DNA from 3 places in the Micromonospora sp. BQ32 genome. Region 3 is predicted to be linked to each of the others. Evidence: riboswitches for the same ligand, from Rfam matches in the RefSeq annotation. Region 3 holds a riboswitch; each other region holds the start of a gene.
What was found. A riboswitch is a leader RNA that binds a small molecule or an ion and turns the genes downstream of it on or off. The one in region 3 is predicted to bind cyclic di-AMP.

Region 1 (4,723 bases), on a different contig from region 3:
CTCTGGGCGCTGATCGTCGCGCTGCCGCTGCTGATCCTCGCGCTCTGGCCGGCGCAGGAGTTGGTGCCGGAGGTGAGCCGGTGGTGGTTCACCCAGATCTTCCCGCCGGTACGGTCCCTGGAGTTCTGGTTGGGCGCGGTGGCGGCCGAGTTGATGCGCCGAGGGCTCTGGCGCGGTCCCGGTCTGACCGTGGCCAGCGGCATCTTCCTGGTCACCTGGGTGGCGGCCGCGCAGTGGATCCGCGCCGAACTGTGGACCATGCTGCTCGCGGTCGCGTACCTGTTGGTGATCACCGCCGCCGCGGACGCGGACGTGCGGGGCCGGCGCTCGCCGTGGCGGTCCCGGCCGCTGGTCTGGCTCGGTGAGGTCTCGTTCGCCTTCTACCTGGTGCACGTGCTGGTGATGACGAGCGTGCTGCGCTGGAGCGGAGCCTGGGGGACCGGCTTCGCCGGATGGCGTGGCCCGGCCGTGGTGCTCGGCTTCCTGGTGGCGAACCTGATCCTCGCCGGGCTGCTGCACCGCTTCGTCGAGACCCCGATGATGCGCCGCCTCGCGCCGCGCCGTCCTCCGGCCCGTCCGGCGCCCGTCCCTCGGCAACGCGCGGCCGGCACGCGGGTCGCCGGTGACGACGACGCGCCAGACCCCGCGAGCAACGGCCGCGGCGACGTCGGCGGGGCTGCCGACGAGGTCGGTCAGGCCGGCGGTCGATCAACGTACGTCGACCTGCGCTGACAGTGTCCACCCTGGTCAACGGGTCGGCGCGGCGTGATCCGACACGCCCGTGGTCGGTGCGCCCGGGTCGGCACGACGGTAGCGTGGGGACGTGCTTCCGGTCGCGTTCACCTGTCCGCTGTGGTGGGTGGCGCGCTGGGCGACGCGGGTGCTGACCAGCCTCGCCGTCGTCGCGGCCCTGGCGCTCGGCGCAGGCCCGGCCACGGCCGCCGGGTCAACGGCCGGCCCGGTGTCACCGCCGAGCGCGGTGCCGGCCTCGGTCGCCGCCGGGTCGCTGGCGGCCTCCTGCCGGCACGCCGGGGCGCTCAGTGCGACCCGCCCGGCCTCGGCGATACCGCCGGAGGCCACCGAGGAGTCGGTACCGGCATGGTCGGTCGACACGCCGGTGACGCTCCCCGGCGATCAGGGCACCACCGCGACCGGCGCGCTGCCGGTCCGCGCGGCCGAGTCTGACCGGCTGCCCCTCGTCGAGGGTTCGAGCAGTCGGGCTTCCCGGGCTCCACCCGGGCGCTGAGCCACCGGGACGACCCGTCCCATCGCCGCGCCCCGTCGACCCACCGCTTCCCACCCCGCCGGCCCCTGGCCCACCGTGGCCCGCCGGCGCGGCTCCCATCGCACTGCTCTCTCCCCGAGGTGCCGACCATGGAGACCGTCGTCTTCTACCAGTTCGTGACCGAGGTGCCGCAGGCCGCCGCCATCTGGTCGACGCTGTTCCTGCTGACCCTGGGCCTCCTCACCGTGCTGGCCGCCCGTCCCGAACGGGACCGGCCCACGGACGAGCCGCTTCCGACCGTGCCCACCGCTCGGGAGCTGGCCGCCGCCGAGGTTGTCGACATGCGCCGTTACGCCGAGGAGGTGGCCGTCGCCGCGGCCGGCGCGGCCACCACCGCCCGGCGGCGACGCGCCGCCTGGCTGACCGCTCAGGAGCAGCTGGAGCGGGCCTGGACGGGGTACGACGAGGCGGACACCGCCGCGCGTCGCTTCGCGGGCGCCGGGGCGCTGCCCACCCCGCAGACCCCGCACACCCCCGCCGAGTACGCCGCCCGGGAACGCTATCTGCACCGCGCGGCGATGGCGGCGTACTGGCGGGGCGACCTGACCATGACGCAGCTCGGCGACGTGTTCGGGCACCGGCGCGGCTGGGATCCCCGGCGGCACCCGGTCGAGCAGGAGGTGCTGATCAGCCGGGTGATCCGGGATGCGCGGCTGGCCGACTACCAGGTGGCCGCCGGCCGTGAGCGGGCCGCCTGGCGCGACGCGGAGTTGGCCGCCGAGTCGGCTCGTACCCTCGCCGAGGAGGCGTATGCGGCGGCGGCCCGGCTGCGCCCGGCCCCGGTGCCCGCCCGCCGGACGGTGGTCAGGGCGTTGCGTCCCGCCGCCGTGGCACGGTGGCGCCCGGCCCGGGTGAGTTGAGCCCGATCCGTGATGTGAGGCCGGTCACCCAATTGCGGAATCGGACGGCCGGCGCGATCGGCGGCATTGTTCCCGCGATTATGGCCGCGTTCTTTGCGGCCTGTCCGGTTGTCGCCCGCAGACGTCGCCGTAACCGGTTGTCCCATCGAGTCACATCATCGGCAATACGCGCAGAAATTGTTGCCACGATTGAGGTTTACGCAGGTGAACCTGGCTTGGCAGGGGTGCGGAGTGACCAGTACTGTCGTCCCGTCCGGTGCGGTAACCGATCGCAAGACGCGACGCCGCACCGACCCGCTTAATCGTGATCAACGAACCGGGGACCCACCAGTAAGTCCGGGGTGAATCCGCGAGCCACGGCCCGCGGTAGGGCGATCTTCCCGCCCGAATCCGTCAGCTAACCCGGTAGGCGGTGTCGGAAGGAGTCACATCCTCGTGCAGCACCTTTCCACCCCTCGGTTGTTCCCTCGCCTCCACGGCGCGGCGGTGCACCCGCTCATTCGTCGCGTGACGGTGAGCTGACCCCCGGGTCATCGCCTTCCCCGCCCGGCCGCGCCGGGCGTTCCCCTGAGCGGTTCACCATCCGCGGACCACCGTCCGCGCGCTGGCGCCTGCCCGGATACCGGTCCGGCCCCGGTGTGCCGCTCTCCCCCGATCCGTGGAGGACCCCGTGAAGCACACCCTGAAGCGCCAGCTCCGCCGCCTCGCCACCGAGCGCCCGTACCAGATTGTCGCCGCCTCCGCCGCGGCCCTGGCGATCGCCACCACCACCGGCGCCCTGCTCACCACGGCCGATGACGCGCCGGCCGGTCAGCGCACCGCGACCACGGTCGCCGAGCTGCGCAGCGACGTCGCCGCCTCCCGCGGCGAGGTTCGGGACGCGTCCCCCCTTGCCAGCGCCGCGCCGACCACGGCCGCCCCGGCCACCAGTGCCGCGTCACCCGCCGCCAAGGCCAGCAGCAACCCGGACCTGACCCGGAAGCCGGAGCGGCCGAAGCCGCCCGCGACCAAGATCCTCGACTACGACTACGAGGCGCAGAACACTTACTACAACTGCGGCCCGGCGGCCACCCGCAACGCGCTCAGCGCCGCCGGCATCGACCGCACCCAGGATGAGCTCGGCGCCGAGCTGGGCACCACCGAGATGGGCACCAACTCGGCCGAGGACACCACCCGGGTCCTCAACGCCGAGGTGAAGGGCTCCCCGTACCGGACCCGGATGTTCCTCGGCGCACCCAGCCCGGCGCAGATGGACCGGCTCCAGGCCGACGTGGTGAAGGCCATCACCGACGGCCGGGGCGTGGTGGCCAACGTCGTCGGGGACGCCACCGACACCGACGGCGGCTGGCACTCCTACGGCGGCGGGCACTACATCGCCGTCGTGGGCTACAAGGACAACGGTCGCACCGTGCGGATCGCCGACTCGGCGAACCCGGCCGACTCGTCGTACTGGATCACCACCATCGACCTGGCCAACTGGATCGCCAGCCGGGGCTACTCCGCCTGACCCGGGCACGCTGACCGCCGCGGGCGCCGTCTCCCACAAGGGGCCGGCGCCCGCGGCGTTTCTCCGCGCGGTTCGCCGGTGGGCTGTCATCGACGACTCTCGTACCGGGCCGTGAACCGTGGGAGACTGCGGCCGTGGTGGAGAAATCGGGTGGTCACGCCGGTCGCAGGCCGGTCCTGCTGCTGCTGCACGGCATGGGGGCGACCGGGGACGTGTGGTTGCCCTGGGCGCCGTACCTTGAGCAGCACTGGCCCGGGCGGTGGCTGGCACCGGACCTCGCCGGCCACGGCTGGGCGCCGCCGCTGCCGTCGTACTCCTTTGTGGGCTTCGCCCAGCAGATCGCGCAGGCCCTCGCCCCCGACGACCGGCTGGTCGTGCTCGGGCACTCGCTGGGTGGCGTGGTCGGCCTGGCGCTGGCCGCCCGCGACGCCGGAACGCCGGTGGACGCGGTGGTCGGGCTGGGCATCAAGGCGGTCTGGTCACCCGCTGAGCTGACCCGCGCCGCCGAGGTCGCCGCCCGCCCGGTGAGCTGGTTCGCCAGCCGCACCGAGGCGGCTCGCCGCTACCTGCGGGTCTCCGGGCTGGCCGGCCTGGTCTCACCGGACCACCCGGTGGTGGACGCCGGGCTGCGCCAGGTCGACGGCCGGTGGCGCCTCGCCATGGACCCGACCGCCTTCGCCGTCGGCGAGCCCGACCTGGCCGCGCTGCTGGCGGCGACCGACGTGCCGGTGGTGCTGGCGCGTGGGGAGAACGACCCGATGGTCACCGACGAACAGCTCAAGGAGTACGGCGTACCGGTCGCCACGCTGCCCGGTCTCGGGCACAACGCGCACGTGGAGGACCCGGCGGCGGTGCTGGCGTTGCTGGACCCGTACCGCTGAGCGGCTACGCCGGTGCGGACGCGGTCAGTTTCTCCGCGGGCGTCAGCTCCCGGCGGGCGGCGGTCAGGAACGCCTCGGCGTACGACTCGGCCGGGAAGTCACCCAGGTAGCGGCGGCGGGTGGCCCAGCGGGCCTCGGCCAGCGGGTCGGTGTCCAACAGTGCGGTCAGCACCTCGTCCACGTTGGACAT
Region 2 (4,723 bases), on a different contig from region 3:
GACGCAACGGCCCGTCCTGGGTGCGGAGCCCATGCGCACAGGCGGCGCAGGCAGCTAGACCGTGGTGGCAGCGCGATCCCGGTTCGTGCGGGTGGTTCCGGCGGCGGGCCGCCGGCCCCATGGTTTGTAGGTGGACAGCACCGTCGCGATGATCATTAGGCTGGTGGACACCGCCGGCGCGATGACCAGGTCGGCGCGATCACCTGCGGGCAGGGCAGGGCCCACCGCTCCGGCGTGGCGCAGGTTCGGGGTGAGCAGGAACAGCACCAGCCCGACCATCACCGTGGTGAGCACGAGCTTGACCAGCACCCAGCGGTGGCGCAGCAGGCCCCACGGGGTGAGCAGCGAGCTGGCGACTCCGATCAGCCAGACCAGGACGCTCAGCGGCGCGAACAGCACCGTGCCGACCAGGGCGGTCACCGGATAGACCACCGCCGGGTCGGCGCCCCGCTGCACGGCGATGCCGAGAGTGAGCAGCACCAGGTCGGTGCCCAGCCAGCCAAGCGAGGTGACGAGGTGCAGGGTGAGTAGCGCCTTGCGGGTGGTGGGTCGGATCCGAGGCATACCGCGATGCTGCCCGCCGACCCCGGCCGGGTCGTCCGACGAGCGACGACATCAGGGGTACGCCCGGCGACGTAGCCCGGCCCCGGACGCACGTGATGCCTGTGAGTCATCACGATGACTCACAGGCATCACAACGCGTGGGTCAGTAGACCGACAGGTGTACGTGGTTGGTGTGGTCGGTGGACGGGGTGCCGTTCGCCCCGCTGTACGACTTCCACCCGCTGCTGGGCAGCCAGATCTGCCTGTACCAGATCACGTAGAGCACGGCGAGCCGGTCCGCGTTGCGGATGAAGTACGCGGCCAGGTTGTTGCCGTAGGTCTTGTCGCCACCGGTGGCGTTGCCGCCGAAGCCGTTCTTCTGCGCCGCGAAGTCGCAGGCCCGGCCCTTCGGGTGCTCACCGGAGCCGCTGGGGCGGTGGCACGAGACGTACCGGGTGAAGCCCGCGGCCTTGGCCTGGTTGAGCGCGTGCAGGGTGCGGGGGGTGATGCAGCCGTTGGCCGGCGTGGGGTCGTTGACGCTGCACGACTCGGAGGGCCAGGAGCCGTCGGAGTTACGCGGCGCGGCCTTCGCGTTGGCGGTGGAGGTGCCCCGGTTGGAACCGGCGTCGGCGGTGGTCTGCGGCTTGGGGGTGGTGGCCACGGTCAGGGCCCGTTCGGCCTGTTCCTTGCGCTTGGCCATTACCGCGACCTGCTTGCGCTGCTCGTTGATCTCGCCGTCCAGGGCAACCCGGGTGCGGTTGGCCTGGTCCTTGCTGGCCAACAGGTCACGCAGCACCCGGTCCTCGTTGGCGGCCACCGCGTCCAGCGCGGCCGCCCGGTCCATGAAGCCTTCGGGAGTGTTGCTGTTGAGCAGCGCCGACATCGCACCGAGCCGGCCGGTGCGGTACGCCACCTCGGCGATCTCGCCGACCTTGCCGCTGCGCTGGTCGATCTCGACCTCGATGGTCTTCAGCTGGCCGGCGAGCTGCTGCTGCCGTCGTACGGAGCTGTCCAGGGCGCGCTTCGCGTCCAGGTAGCCCTTGCTGGCCGCCTCGAGTTGGGCGCGCAACGCCGGGGTGCCGCCCTCCTCGTCGGAGTTGGGTGCGGCGGCTCGCTGGCCGGTCGGGGGAGCGGCCGAGGCGGTGCCGGCCGGGAGCGCGACGCCGAGGGCGAACATCGCGACGATCAGGGCCGCCAGTCGGGCGGCGGGTGGTCGTGCTGGTGCCACTGCGCATGTCCTTCCGTCAGCCGCCGACCGGGTTAGCTGACGGGTTCGGGACGGAAGATCCCTACCGCTGACGCGGATGCACCCCAGGAACATGGTTCCCCGGTTCGCCCAGGTGGGCGATTAGGCGGCGACCGCCACCGGCGCCGGGAGGGCGCCGCCTGGTGGAGGCCGGGACCGAGCCTACCGGTGCCGGTGGGGCGGCTGCAGCCAATGTGACGGACGGTGCGTGCGTCACCACGGAAATTTGCGGCGAAAGTGGAGGAAGGCCCCGAAAGGCCCCGTCACCACTCGATGGAGCCACACGCTCCGGAGGTGGCGCCGGGCTCGATCTGCAACGTCGCGTGCTCGATGCGGAAATCGTCATGCAGGGCCGTACGCGCCGCGGTGAGCACCGCGCCGACCTCCGCACCGGGTGCCATGGTCAGGTGTGCGGAGGCCACCTCCATGCCCGAGGTGAGCGTCCAGACGTGCAGGTCGTGCACCTCGACGACACCGGGGACCGCGGCCAGTCGGTCGTGCACGGCGGTCACCTGGAGGTGCTCCGGGGCGGCCTGCACCAGGATGCGGATGGCGGCGCGGGCCAGCCGCCAGGTGCGCGGCAGGATGAACACGCCGATGGCGACCGCGACCAGGGGGTCGGCCCACCACCAGTCGGTGACGGTGATGAGCAGCGCCGCCCCGATGACGCCGAGCGAGCCGAGCAGGTCGCCGAGCACCTCCAGGTAGGCGCCCTGGAGGTTGATGCTCTCCCGGGCCCCGGCGCGCAGCAGGGCGAAGGCGACGATGTTCGCGAGCAGACCGAGCACGGCCACCGCGAGCATCGGGCCGGCGATGACCTGGTGCGGGTCGCCGAAACGGCGGATCGCCTCGATCACCACGTAGATCGCGACGCCGGAGAGCAGGACGGCGTTGGCCAGTGCGGCGAGTACCTCGAGTCGGTAGAGCCCGAAGGTGCGCTGTGGGTCGCCGGTGGCCCGCCGGGTCGCGGTGATCGCGGCGAGCGCCATGCCGATGCCGAGTACGTCGGTGAACATGTGCCCGGCGTCGGAGAGCAGGGCGAGCGAGCCGGTGTGCAGGGCGGCCACCGCCTCGACCACCATCAGGGTGGCGAGCAGCCCGAATGCCGCCCAGAGTCGACCCCGGTGCTGGTGTGCGGCATTGGCGACGGACCCATGGTGGTGGTCATGACCTGCGCCCACGAGAATCACCTTCCGCCGCTGGTCGGGACCCGGTCAAATGTATGCTCACATCGCTATGTGTGCAAGTGTACGGGCAGTGCCTGTCGCCGGCGGCAGTCCCACGCAGGTCAGCCGGTCGGGTCGATGGTGGTGAGCCGCTGGGTGGCCCGGGAGAGCGCCACGTACAGGGTGCGTACCCCGGCACCCGGGTCCGCCCGGATCTCGCTCGGGGCGACCAGCACCACCCCGTCGTACTCCATGCCCTTGGCCTCCAGGCTGGTCACCACCTGCAACCTCGCGCCGCCCAGCGCGCCGAGCCAACCGGCGACCTCGTCCCGGCGGGGAACCGGCGTGATCACCCCGACCGTGCCCTCCACCTCGGCCAGCAGGCCGGTGGCGGCCTCCACGGTCGCGGTCTCCAGCCCCGTCGGGGGCACCACCAGCTCGACCGGCTCGACCCCGGTGGAGCGGACGGCGGTCGGCAGCGGCAGGTCGGGGTAGAGCCGACGGATCTCCGCCGCCGCCACCGCGAAGATCTCCGCCGAGTTGCGGTAGTTCGTGGTGAGCGTGAAATCGTGTCGCTTGCGCCGACCCAACGCCTGGTCGCGGGCTCGGGTCAGCTCCTCCGGGTCACCCGTCCACGCGGTCTGCGCGGGGTCGCCCACCACGGTCCAGGAGGCCAGTCGGCCGCGTCGACCGATCATCCGCCACTGCATCGGCGAGACGTCCTGCGCCTCGTCCACCACCACGTGCGCGTACTCCCGGTAGTCCTCCGGACGCTCCCGGGCCGCCGCGCGGGCGGCACGCTGCCGCTCGCCGAGGGTGCTCAACTCACGGACACCACCGGCGAGCTGGAACGGGTCGCGTCGCGCCCGGGCCGGCTGCGCGGGCTTACCGAGCAGCGCGTCCAACTCGTCCAGCAACGCCACGTCGGCGATGGTCAGCCCGGCCGAGTCCAGGTTCCGGTACGCGGCGTTGAGCAGCCGGATCTCCGCCGAGGAGAGGATTCCCCCGGCGTAGCGGCGCAGCCGGTCCGGCTGCGCCAGCCAGCCGAGCACGTGCCGGGGGTGCAGCCGAGGCCACCACGCCTTGAGGAACTCGCGGAACTCCGACCGCTCGGCGATCTCCGCCTCGAAAGCCGGCTGCTCCGGCAGCCGACCGCTGCTCAGCTCACGGGCCTGCGCCCAGAGCGCGGCGAACACCCCGTCGAAACCGGCCCGGCGCACCTCGTTGCGCCGCGCGCCGCGTTGCAGCGCGCGGTCCCGGATCCGGTCCAGCGCGGCCCGGTCCAACCGCAGCAGCGTGCCCCGGTAGAGCAGCCGCAGCTCACCCGGGCCACCCGGCACCGCGTCGCGGGCCGCCCGCTCCAACACCCGGCGCATCCGCAGCGAGCCCTTCACCGCCGCCACCTCGGGCGGGTCGGGACGGGTGGCGGTCATCCCCGGGAAGAGGGTGCCCAGCGAGTGCAGGGTCGCGGTGTCCTCACCGAGCGACGGCAGCACGGAGCCGATGTACTCGACGAAGACCGACGACGGGCCGACCACCAGGATGCCGCCGCCGGCGTAGCGGCTGCGGTCGGAATACAGCAGGAACGCGGCCCGGTGCAGGGCGACAGCGGTCTTGCCGGTGCCGGGGCCGCCCGCGACGATCGTCACCCCGGAGCCGGGCGATCGGATCGCCTCGTCCTGCTCCCGCTGGATGGTGGCCACGATGTCGCGCATGCCCCGGCCGGTGGCCTTGGACAGGGTGGCCAGCAAAGCGCCGTCACCGACGA
Region 3 (4,723 bases):
AACTCGCCGGCCGGGGCGTCGACCGGTTCGAGGGTGTAGCCGCGCTCGGAGACGAGCAGCCCGCCCGGGATCCGGTCGGCCGTCCCGTCCGGCCCGCCCACCGTCGGGGTGGTGGCGGCACTGTCGCGCCGGCTCTCGGCGGCCGGGGCGGGGTCGACGACCCGGCCGATCCCGTAGGTCGTGCCGAAGACCGCCGCCAGGCCGACGGCGAACCCGGCAAGTCTCGTCACGGTACGCACGCCGGCCCTCCGATCACGCGTCGACGAGGTCGTAGCCGGCCTCGTCGACGGCGGCCCGGACAACCGCGGTGTCCAGCGGCTGATCGCTGCTGACGGTGACCCGGCCGGCCGCGAGGTCGACCTGGACGTCCCGCACGCCCGCGATGGCACCGACCTCGGCGCTCACCGCGCTGACGCAGTGCCCACAGGTCATGCCCTGCACCTGGTACGTCGTGTTGACCATCGGATCGTCTCCTTTACGGTACCGGTACCCCGTGGGGGTATGCCATCCGAGCACGACCGTACCATACCCCCCAGGGGTACGCTATCCTGGTTGACATGACCGCACCCACCCCGATCCGCGGATACACCGCCAGCAAGGACCAGCTGCTCGCGCGGCTCCGCCGCGTCGAGGGGCAGGTCAGGGGCATCGAGAAGATGGTCGACGACGACCGCTACTGCATCGACGTGCTCACCCAGATCTCCGCGATCCAGGCGGCCCTCGACAAGGTGGCCCTGGGGCTGCTCGACGGGCACGCCCGGCACTGCATGCACGAGGGCGCCGCCGAGGGTCGGGCCGACGAGATGGCCACCGAGATGATGGCGGCGGTCGGCCGACTCATGAAGCGCGGCTGAGCGCCCGAGGTCCGCCACGCGGGCGGTTCGACCACCCGACACTCCGCCACGACCTGCAGCCCTCGGGCGGTCTGGCTAGCATCTCCCACGATGGCCCTCCGTATGCCGCCGCACAGTCGGGCACCGGCGCCGCCAGGTCGTGGCGGCGCCCCCGGCCGACCGGGCCGAGCTCTGACCGTCCGTGATCAAAGTGTCGTCAGGCAGCGATCCGCCCCGCCGTTCCGCCGCGTTTCCACCGCAACGGTGAACCGCCCGGCCCGCTGACCCGTACCCCGCACCGGATCGTTGGGAGTCTCGCCTTGGGTTCCGACCACACCCGCCCTGCTCCGTCCGCCTCACCGAGGGTGCGACGGATCCTTGTCATGACGGTGGTACCCCTCTTCGTCGCCACCGTGCTCGCCGCGGTGCTGCTCTGGCCGCGCGGCGGGTCACCGCAGACCGACGGTGGTGCGGACGTGCCGCGCTACCCCGGCACGGTCACCCGGGTGGTCAGCGAGCCGTGCCCGCCGGCGCCGTCGGTTCCCGAGGGCACGCCGAGGGTCGGCGACGGGCGGTGCGGCACGGTCGACGTCCGGGTGGACGACGGGCCGACCGCCGGCCAGCAGGTACAGACACCGGTTCCCGACGGACCCGGCGCACCCCGGGTCGAGGTCGGCGACGAGGTCATCCTGGTCGAGCTGGCCGATCCCACCGATCCCACCACCAGCAACTGGAACATCGCCGAGCACCAACGCGGCACCCCGATGGTGTGGCTGGCGGTGGTCTTCGCGGCCGCGATCGTCGCGTTCGGTCGATGGCGGGGCCTGGCCGCGCTCGCCGGATTGGCCGCCAGCTTCGCCATCCTGCTCACCTTCGTGCTGCCGGGCATCGGCGCCGGCAGGTCACCACTGCTGGTGGCGGTGGTCGGCGCGGCCCTGATCATGTTCGTGGTGCTCTATCTCACGCACGGGGTAACCGCACAGACCTCGGTCGCGGTGCTCGGCACCCTGGGCAGTCTGGTGCTGACCGGCGTCCTCGCCACCATCGCCACGGCCGCCACCCACCTCACCGGCTTCGGCAGCGAAGACGCCACCACCCTGTCGATGTTCCAGGGCGACGTGGACCTGCACGGTCTGCTGCTCGCCGGGATCATCATCGGATCGCTCGGGGTGCTCGACGACGTGACAGTCACCCAGGCGGCCACCGTCACCGAGCTGGCGAACGCCAACCCCGGCCTGACCCGGTTGCAGCTGTACCGGGCGGCCACCCGGGTCGGCCGCGCGCACATCGCCTCCACTGTGAACACCATCGTGCTGGCGTACGCGGGCGCGTCGCTGCCCCTGCTACTCCTGCTCACCGCCGACTCGCGGCCGATCGGGCAGATCCTCACCAGTGAGTTCCTCGCGCAGGAGATCGTCCGCAGCGCGGTCGCCACCCTCGGTCTGATCGCCGCCGTGCCGCTGACCACCGGACTGGCCGCGGTGGTGACCGCCGCCGGGCGCACCGGTGCGACGCCGTCCACCGACGCCGCGTCGTCCCGGCCCCAGCCGGACCGCTCGGAGGCACTGGCCGCTCTCATCTCACCGCGAACGACCGGCTCCGACGAGCCGGACCGGACGCGGACCGCACCCCCATCCGAGGCCACCGACCGGTGGCCGGAGTCGAACAGGAGCACGGATACGGCATGGTGACACTCCTCAGCGTGACCAGATCGGGCATCCACCCTGAGAACCACGTCACTGGTCACTCAACGCTATGGCGAAATGACACTTTTGGTCGGCATCCAGGCGTAGCTCACCCGGTCGACTCTCGGGTAACCTCGCTGCCGGTTACCGATGAAGGCGCGAAGCGGCGCCTGCGGTGCCACCGCCCAATCGCCAACCGGCGAGCCGGGGACCCAGGTACCTGGGGTGAATCCGCGTCAGCGGTAGGGGCCACTTCCGCCCCGAACCCGTCAGCTAACCCGGTCGGCGGTCGACGGAAGGGAACATTGTGACGGCACCCCTACGCCGCTGGTTGACTCCCGTGGTGGCCGTGATCGCCGCACTGACCGTGCTCGCCGGGCCGCTCCCAGCGAACGCCGCTCCGACGAACCCCACACCGTCCGGGCACGAGGAGGACGGCGAGCCCAAGCTGCTCAACGACGTCATCGAGCAGGCCAACCGCGACTACTCCGCCGCCAAGTCCAAGCTGGACAAATCCAAGAAGCGACAGGGCGAGTTGGCCGCAGAGGTCAACCGGGCCAAGGCCGACCTGGACGCGTTGGCCCCGCAGGTCGGGCAGATCGCCGCCCAGGCGTACCGGACCGGCCGGATCGGCGCGGTCGCGATGCTGCTGGAGAGCGAAGCGCCCGACTCGTTCGTCCGGCGCGCCGGGATGCTCGACGAGATAAACATGGTCAACGAGAAGAAGCTCTCCGAGGTCAACGCGGTGAAGGCCCGCGCCGAGCAGGCCAAGCTGGCCCTCGACACCGAGGTCCGCGAGCAGCAGAAGCAGACCGCCCTGATGGCGAAGCGCAAGAGCGAGGCCGACAAGGCGCTCTCCCTCGTCGGCGGCAAGGGTTTCACCGGCGGCCTGGTGGATGCCACCTCCAAGGTCGCGAAGATCGGCCCGGGTCGCACGGCCGACGGTGACTGGAAGCCCCAGTCGTGCAGCGAGAACGACCCCACCACGTCCGGCTGCGTCACGCCGCGCACGCTGCACGCGTACAAGGAGGTCAAGGCGGCCGGCTTCAACCGGTTCGTCGGCTGCTACCGCCCCGGCGGGCCGTGGGAGCACCCGAAGGGCCGCGCCTGCGACTGGTCGCTACAGAAGAGCGGGTTCTCCCCGTGGCACAACAACGACACCCGGACGTACGGCAACAACGTCGCCGCGTTCCTCATCCGTAACGCCGACCGGCTCGGCATCTACTACGTGATCTGGAACCGGCAGATCTGGTTCCCGGCCACCGGCTGGAGTTCGTACAGCGGGCCGTCGAACCACACCGACCACGTCCACATGTCGCTGCTCTGACCCGCACGATCCCCATCGAGGGCCGTTCCGCGTGACGCGGAGCGGCCCTCGTCGCGTCAGACGGTGGCAGCGGCGGCCGGGCCGGTCGGCTCGGGCGATCCGGCCGGGCGGTCCAACGTCGCGAAGCCGGCCGGCACGGCGGCCACCGGGCGCACCGCTCCGGCGGCGAGTCGGTAGGACACCCCCACCACCGCGCACCGCCCCCGCGCCACCTCGTCGGCCAGCACCGGGGACTGCCCGAGCAACGTCTCGACGGTCTGTGCGATGTGGATGTCGACGATGCCGTCGATGTCGTCCACGCCCTCGGCCTCGGCCCGGCGCAGGCTGGGCAGCACGGCGTCGACCACCGCGCGCAGATGGCCACTCGGTGCGGTACCCGTCGCGGCGGACTCCCGGGCGGCCTGCACCGCACCGCACGAGTCGTGGCCGAGCACCACCACCAGCGGGGTGCCGAGCACGGTCACCGCGTACTCGACGCTGCCGAGCACCTCGGGGCCGGCGGTGTGCCCGGCGGTGCGCACCACGAACAGGTCGCCCAGACCCCGGTCGAAGATGATCTCAGCGGCCAGCCGTGAGTCGGAGCAGCCGACGATCACCGCGAACGGGTGTTGCCCGTCGGCCACGGCGGCCCGGCGCCCGGCATCCTGGTTGGGGTGGCGGGGGGCGCCATCGACGAAGCGCCGATTGCCGGCGACCAGCTCGGCGTACGCCCGGGTCGGCTCGCTGAGCGCGGTGGCCCGGTCGGTGGTCCGCTGCGAACCCGGCTGACCGCCGGAGCTCCCGGTATGACTCATCCCGCACCTCGTCTCGACACATCTGGCCTGGTCAAGCCGGCTTTCCGCCGGCCGGGCGGGCTGGCGCTGGCTCGTGCTCCACCG

Region 1: another riboswitch for cyclic di-AMP. It lies ahead of AC5L30_RS07890 (C39 family peptidase); the one in region 3 lies ahead of AC5L30_RS05655 (coiled-coil domain-containing protein).
Region 2: another riboswitch for cyclic di-AMP. It lies ahead of AC5L30_RS26205 (coiled-coil domain-containing protein); the one in region 3 lies ahead of AC5L30_RS05655 (coiled-coil domain-containing protein).

Annotation. Positions count from the first base shown of each region.
Region 1 covers NZ_JCADBI010000003.1:192,077-196,799, forward strand. Annotated here, with positions in the region: gene AC5L30_RS07875 (acyltransferase family protein) at 1-732, shown strand, start outside; gene AC5L30_RS07880 (hypothetical protein) at 824-1,246, shown strand; gene AC5L30_RS07885 (hypothetical protein) at 1,375-2,145, shown strand; cyclic di-AMP (ydaO/yuaA leader) riboswitch at 2,431-2,572, shown strand; gene AC5L30_RS07890 (C39 family peptidase) at 2,804-3,652, shown strand; gene AC5L30_RS07895 (alpha/beta hydrolase) at 3,787-4,533, shown strand; gene AC5L30_RS07900 (CDP-glycerol glycerophosphotransferase family protein) at 4,538-4,723, opposite strand, start outside.
Region 2 covers NZ_JCADBI010000016.1:101,207-105,929, forward strand. Annotated here, with positions in the region: gene AC5L30_RS26200 (hypothetical protein) at 55-564, opposite strand; gene AC5L30_RS26205 (coiled-coil domain-containing protein) at 707-1,771, opposite strand; cyclic di-AMP (ydaO/yuaA leader) riboswitch at 1,777-1,908, opposite strand; gene AC5L30_RS26210 (cation diffusion facilitator family transporter) at 2,053-2,970, opposite strand; gene AC5L30_RS26215 (HelD family protein) at 3,078-4,723, opposite strand, start outside.
Region 3 covers NZ_JCADBI010000002.1:442,523-447,245, reverse strand. Annotated here, with positions in the region: gene AC5L30_RS05675 (DUF8832 domain-containing protein) at 1-239, opposite strand, end outside; gene AC5L30_RS05670 (heavy-metal-associated domain-containing protein) at 253-462, opposite strand; gene AC5L30_RS05665 (metal-sensitive transcriptional regulator) at 558-854, shown strand; gene AC5L30_RS05660 (YibE/F family protein) at 1,154-2,524, shown strand; cyclic di-AMP (ydaO/yuaA leader) riboswitch at 2,691-2,821, shown strand; gene AC5L30_RS05655 (coiled-coil domain-containing protein) at 2,826-3,845, shown strand; gene AC5L30_RS05650 (carbonic anhydrase) at 3,902-4,639, opposite strand.